DNA from 2 places in the Arthrobacter sp. Ha26 genome. Region 1 is predicted to be linked to the other one. Evidence: riboswitches for the same ligand, from Rfam matches in the RefSeq annotation. Region 1 holds a riboswitch; the other holds the start of a gene.
What was found. Region 1 has a riboswitch for glycine ahead of gcvP (aminomethyl-transferring glycine dehydrogenase). Riboswitches for the same ligand answer to the same signal wherever they lie in the genome.
Positions count from the first base shown of each region.

Region 2: linked by a shared signal. The riboswitch ahead of gcvP (aminomethyl-transferring glycine dehydrogenase) and the one ahead of gcvP (aminomethyl-transferring glycine dehydrogenase) in region 1 are both predicted to bind glycine.

Region 1 covers NZ_JBNHGX010000001.1:874,257-877,661, reverse strand. The annotation lists gene AC5RVY_RS04180 (Na+/H+ antiporter) at 1-1,215, opposite strand, end outside; glycine riboswitch at 1,399-1,496, shown strand; glycine riboswitch at 1,498-1,605, shown strand; gene gcvP (aminomethyl-transferring glycine dehydrogenase) at 1,657-3,405, shown strand, end outside.
Region 2 covers NZ_JBNHGX010000006.1:20,492-23,896, forward strand. The annotation lists gene AC5RVY_RS14335 (MFS transporter) at 1-260, opposite strand, end outside; gene AC5RVY_RS14340 (TetR/AcrR family transcriptional regulator) at 327-866, shown strand; glycine riboswitch at 959-1,057, shown strand; glycine riboswitch at 1,058-1,197, shown strand; gene gcvP (aminomethyl-transferring glycine dehydrogenase) at 1,236-3,405, shown strand, end outside.

The sequences.
Region 1 (3,405 bases):
ACCCTGCACCCGCAGGACGCGGACCAGCCCCGGGAGGGTGAGGCCCTGCAGTGCTAGGGTGCCGCCCACCACCACCAAGGCAGCGAGGATCAGCACTGAACGGTGCTCCAGGTCGGGAGGCAGCACCAGCACCGCCGCCAGGGTGACAACGCCCCGCATCCCGGCCCAGGAGACAATGGCCGGGAACTGCCAGGGCGGGTTCGGATCGTTGCGCCGGACGGCCGGAATCAGTCGGGGCAGGTACGTCGCCGGGAACACCCACACCGGCCGGAGCACCAGCACCGCCGCGAGGATCACCGCGCAGCCGGCCCAGATCCGTGCGGCACCAAGGGAATCATCCTGGACGCCCTCGATGATGGTCCGCACCTGCAGCCCGATCAGCAGGAAGACCGAGTTTTCGAGCAGGAACTGCAGCGTGTTCCAGTTGCTGCGCTGGCTCAGCCGGGCGGCGCCGTTGGGCATGGACGGCGCCTTGGTGCCCATCACCAACCCGGTCACGACGACGGCGAGGACACCCGACGCGTGGATCGCTTCCGCCGGGAGGTACGCCACCAAGGGGGCCACCAGCGATGTGGAGGTGTTGATCGCCACGTTCCGGATGCGCTTGCGTAGTTCGGTCAAAACGTAGGCCGCAGCGATGCCTACCACCAGCCCGCCGCCCACCGCGAGCAGGAAGTCCCCGGCGATCTCCACTGCGGACACGGACCCTGAGATGGCGGCGATCGCTGCCCGCAGGCAGATCAGCGCCGTCGCGTCGTTGACCAGGGATTCGCCCTCCAGGATAGTGACGATCCTGCGCGGCATCCCCACCTTCCGGGCGATGGCGGTTGCCGCCACCGCATCCGGCGGCGCCAGGACGGCGCCGAGCGCGAACGCGGCGGCCAGCGGAATCTCAGGGAACAGCCACGAAACCACCAATCCCACGGCAATCGTGCCGAAGATGACATAGCCCACCGAGAGCAGCCCGATGGAACGGCGGTTGGAGCTGAAATCGAACAGTGAAGTCCGCAGGGCCGCCGCGTAGAGCAACGGCGGCAACAGGCCAATCAGGACCAGCTCGGGGTTCAGCTCAATCCGCGGAACGAACGGGAGGAAGGAACCGGCAACACCGGCCAGCACCAGCAGCAAGGGAACCGAAATATTGAGTTTCCGGCCCAGCGCGCTTCCGGCGCAGACCACCGCAACCAGAACCAGAAGGCCCAGGGCGATTTCCATGGGGCTATTCTCTCAGGCCGGGAGCGCCCGGTGACCACCGCGGTTCCCCCGTGACGCCTTGGGAAGGGGCCGACGGCCGGCGTCCCGCCGTCGTACGCCCGCCCTAAAACGGTGCGGATTTGGCATCCCGGCGCCGAATCCTGTATGGTGTGAGCCGTGTCACCCACCAGTGGCACATGCTAATGATCTGCGGCGGGAGAGTCCTGCCGGTACGTTCTGCAGGCGCCGTAGGAGCAAATCCTCCCCAGGAATCTCTCAGGCCCACGTACCGCCGCGGCAAGGCAACTCTGGAAAGCAGTCCGGGCAACCGGGCTCACCGACGGTGCAAGTGGCGTCCCGCTGAACAGCAGGGCAAAGCAAAACTCTCAGGTCCAATACAGAGCGGGGAGGAACCCGAATCAAAGTGGCGATGTATGCCACCTGAATTATGGAGTTCCTCTCATGACGGTTCAATCGTCCCCAACCACCTTCGCTGACCGCCATATCGGCGCGCGCCGCCAGGCTGACATCGACACCATGCTCAAGGCCGTCGGCTATGACAGCGTTGACGGCCTCGTCGACAGCGCAGTCCCCGACTCCATCCGCCAGGACAAGCCGCTTACCCTCGAGAGCGCCCTGAGCGAAGTCCAGGTCCTCGCCGAGCTCCGCAAGCTGGCCGGCAAGAACAAGATGGCCGTGCAGATGATCGGCCAGGGCTACTACGACACTGTGACCCCGCCGGTGATCCGCCGCAACATCCTCGAATCCCCCGCCTGGTACACCGCCTACACGCCCTACCAGCCCGAGATTTCGCAGGGCCGGCTCGAGGCGCTGCTGAACTTCCAGACCATGGTGCAGGACCTCACGGCCCTCCCGGTGGCCAACGCTTCCCTGCTGGACGAAGCCACCGCCGTGGCCGAGGCTGTGCTGCTGATGCGCCGGGCCAACAAGAACAAAACGGCCAAGGACGGCAAGACTGTCCTGGACGCCGACCTGCTCCCGCAGACCATCGCCATCGTGCTGGGACGCGCCGAAGCCCTCGGCTTCGAGGTGGAGATCGCGGACCTCACCAACGGCTTGCCCGAGGGCGACATCAACGGGGTGGTTCTCCAGCAGCCCGGCGTCTCCGGCCGCGTCTGGGACCAGTCCGCCGTCATCGCCGAGGCTAAGGACCGCGGCGCCCTGGTCACCGTGGCCGCCGACCTCCTGGCCCTCACCCTGATCACCCCGCCGGGCGAGCAGGGCGCGGACATCGCCGTCGGCTCCACCCAGCGCCTGGGCGTGCCGTTGTTCTTCGGTGGCCCGCACGCCGCCTACATGGCCGTCCGTGAAGGCATGGAGCGCACACTCCCCGGCCGCATCGTGGGCGTTTCCAAGGACAACGCCGGTGTCCCCGCCTACCGCCTGGCCCTCCAGACCCGCGAGCAGCACATCCGCCGCGAGAAGGCCACCTCCAACATCTGCACCGCGCAGGCGCTGCTGGCTATCGTCTCGTCCTTCTACGCCGTCTACCACGGCCCCGACGGCCTCAAGGCAATCGCCGAGACCGTACACAACAACGCCCGCGCCCTGGCCACCACGCTGAAAATCGCCGGCCGCGAACTGGTATCCGACACCTTCTTCGACACCATCACCGTCCGCGTGCCCGGCAAGGCACACAAGGTGATCACCGCCGCCGAAGCCCGCGGCATCAACTTGCGCCTGATCGACGCGGACACCGTCGGCGTGTCAGTCGATGAAACCACGACGCCGGAGGTCCTCTCCGCGGTGGTCGTCGCCTTCGGCGCCGGTCCCGTTGTGGAAGCCGCCGGGTTCGAACTGCCCGAGTCCGTGCTGCGCACCTCCACCTACCTGCAGCACCCGGTGTTCAACACCCACCGCTCAGAAACCCAGCTGCTGCGCTACATCCGCCGCCTTTCCGACCGGGACCTGGCGCTGGACCGCACCATGATCCCGCTGGGTTCCTGCACCATGAAGCTGAATGCCACGGCCGAGATGGAAGCCATCTCCTGGCCCGAGTTCGCCTCGATCCACCCCTTCGCGCCCGACTCCCAGACTGCCGGCTGGCGTGAACTGATCAGCGGCCTGGAAGCTGACCTCGCCGAGATCACCGGGTACGACCAGGTATCCATCCAGCCCAACGCCGGTTCCCAGGGCGAGCTGGCCGGACTGCTGGCGATCCGTGGCTACCACCACTCCCGCGGTGAGGCG
Region 2 (3,405 bases), on a different contig from region 1:
GCGACGAGCAGTCCCGCCAATACCAGCGGGTAGGCGTCCACGATCCACAGAAGTTCGACGCCGGAGGCATCCAGCGCCCGGGCTATTGCCGGCAGGGCAAAGGTCAGTGCGGTGTTGTCAACGGCGACGAGGAGGACCGGGAACATCAGTAACGCCAACGCGAGCCAGTCGCGCCACGTCCCCCGGGCCGTAGCCGGCCGGTGGGTGCTTGCCGGATTAAGGCGGGTGTGGTCCTGCTGGGTGGGTGGGAAAGCGGTCATCTCTTAACTATACCGTCCAGACGGTATAGTTAAGAAACTGGTTCAGGAGCCTGCATGATTGGAACCATGGCCAGAAAACCCGTCGCGCGAGATGCAGTCCTCGATGCCTTTGAAGAACTCCTGATCGACGTGGGGGAGCGGGCCGCCACGCTGGATGCGGTGGCAAAGCGGGCAGGAGTCTCCAAGGGCGGGCTGCTGTATCACTTCCCCAACAAGGAGGCGCTGATCGCGGCCACCCTTGAACGGCTGGACCACCTGGCAGGGGAGGACCTTGCTGCCATGGCGTCCGCACCCGAAGGGGCGGCCGCCTATTTCATCCGGTCGTCGCTCTGGTCCGATACCCCCATGGACCGTTCCTTCGTTGCGGCTACCCGCCTCGCTGAGGTTGCCCATGAAGAGGCCCGCCGCCGCTTCGCAGCCATCCAGCAGCAGTGGCTGGAGCTCATCGGCAAGGACGTGGGGGCGGCCATGGCAAAGGCTGTGCTGTACATGGGGGACGGTTTGTACTTCAACGCCATGTGGGAGAGCGGGCCGGCCGGAAAGGCCGGCAACCGGCAAGCGGAGGTGGATGGACTCCTGGCCGCCGTGGAGCGGCTCAGGGGCTAGCTGCCATTTGCCCCACAGCCTGCGCCATAGGAGAATTGGTCCATGTGTTGGCCGCCCCGGGCGTGCCAAGACAAATCCAAATGAATAGCCTTTGATCTGCGGCGGGAGAGTTCTGCCAGAAGGTACAAGCAGGCGCCGTAGGAGCAATACCTCCCCAGGAATCTCACAGGCCCATGTACCGCCGCGGCGAGGCACCTCTGGAAAGCAGCACGCTGTCCGCGTTGGGATCCTGTCCCGGTGACTTGGACTGCTGTGCTCACCGACGGTGCAAGCGGGGCCCGCGCCAGCAGGCAACGCGGAAACTCTCAGGTCCAGTTACAGAGCGGGGAGGACCCGAATCGATGTGGCGTACCCTGCGCCGCCTTAGTTATGGAGTTCCTCGTGACTGTATCTCCGGCCTCCGCCATTCCGGCCTCCGCCTCCCCGGACGCCACCGCTCCGGCTGCCACCTTCGTTGACCGGCACATCGGGGCCCGCCGCCAGGCCGACGTCGACACCATGCTCGAGGCTGTGGGCTACGACACCGTGGACGCGCTGGTTGACACCGCCGTGCCCAAGGACATCCGTCAGGACTCGGCCCTGGAATTGGGTGGCGCGCTGAGCGAGGTGGAGGCGCTCGCCGAACTGCGCCGGCTCGCGGCGAAGAACAAGACTGCGGTGCAGATGATTGGCCAGGGTTACTACGACACCGTGACCCCGCCGGTGATCCGCCGGAACATCCTTGAGGGCCCGGCCTGGTACACCGCGTACACGCCTTACCAGCCCGAAATTTCCCAGGGCCGGCTGGAGGCGCTGCTGAACTTCCAGACCATGGTCCAGGACCTGGTGGGCCTGCCCATCGCGAATGCGTCCCTGCTGGATGAAGCCACGGCTGTGGCCGAGGCCGTGCTGATGATGCGCCGCGCCAATAAAAATAAAGATGCGCGCGACGGCAAGACGGTGCTGGATGCCGACTGCCTGCCGCAGACCATCGCCATCGTCAAGGGCCGCTCTGAGGCCCTCGGCTTCGAGGTGGAAATCGCGGACCTGTCCAAGGGCCTGCCGGACGGTTCCATCAACGGCGTGGTGCTCCAGCAGCCCGGCGCCTCAGGCCGGATTTTTGACCACACCGCCGTGATCGCTGAGGCGAAGGGACGCGGTGCCCTGGTCACCGTCGCCGCCGACCTCCTGGCCCTCACCCTCATCACGCCTCCCGGTGAGCAGGGGGCGGACATCGCTGTCGGCTCGGCACAGCGCTTCGGCGTCCCGCTGTTCTATGGCGGCCCGCACGCCGCCTACATGGCGGTGCAGAAGGGCCTGGAGCGTTCCATGCCCGGCCGCCTGGTGGGCGTCTCCAAGGATTCCGCCGGAGTGCCTGCCTACCGCCTGGCACTGCAGACCCGCGAGCAGCACATCCGCCGCGAGAAGGCCACCTCCAACATCTGCACAGCCCAGGCGCTCTTGGCCATCGTTGCCTCAATGTATGCGGTCTACCACGGACCGGAGGGCCTGAAAGCGATTGCCCGGTCCGCGCACGCCCATGCCAAGACCCTCGCCGCCTCACTCGCCGCCGCCGGTTTGGACGTGCTGCACACGAGCTTCTTTGACACTGTGACCGTTTCCGTTCCGGGCAAAGCCGCGGGCATCATCGCTGCCGCTGAGGCCCAGGGCATCAACCTGCGCAGCATCGACGCGGACACCGTGGGCTTCTCCACGGATGAAACGACGACGACGGCAATCGTCGACGCCGTCCTCGAAGCTTTTGGAGTTGAAGCCTCTGGTGCCGGGCTGGGCAACGTGACAGAGGGTTTTGCCCTGCACGACGCCGTGGAACGTTCCTCCGACTTCCTGCAGCACCCGGTGTTCAACACCCACCGCTCAGAAACCCAGCTGCTGCGCTACATCCGGAAGCTCAGCGACCGGGACCTGGCGCTGGACCGCACCATGATCCCGCTGGGTTCCTGCACCATGAAGCTGAACGCCACGGCCGAGATGGAAGCCATCTCCTGGCCCGAGTTCGCCTCGATCCACCCGTTCGCCCCGGACTCCCAGACCGAAGGCTGCCGTGAACTGATCGGGGACCTGGAATCCCAGCTGACGGAGATCACCGGGTACGACCAAGTGTCCATCCAGCCCAACGCCGGTTCCCAAGGCGAGCTGGCCGGACTGCTCGCGATCCGCGGCTACCACCACTCCCGCGGGGAGGCGCAGCGCAACGTCTGCCTGATCCCGGCCTCGGCGCATGGTACCAACGCCGCCTCGGCTGTCCTTGCCGGGATGAAGGTTGTTGTGGTGGCCACTGCGCCGGACGGCACCATCGACCACGCCGACCTGTACGCCAAGATCGAGGCGCACAAGGACGCCCTGTCCTGCATCATGATCACCTACCCGTCCACGCACGGAGTGTACGACGGTGACGTCCGCGAAGTCTGCGACGCCATCCACGCGGCAGGGGGCCAGGTCTACATCGACGGCGCCAACCTCAACGCCCTGGTGGGGCTGGCGCAGCCGGGCAAGTTCGGTGGCGACGTCTCGCACCTGAACCTGCACAAGACGTTCT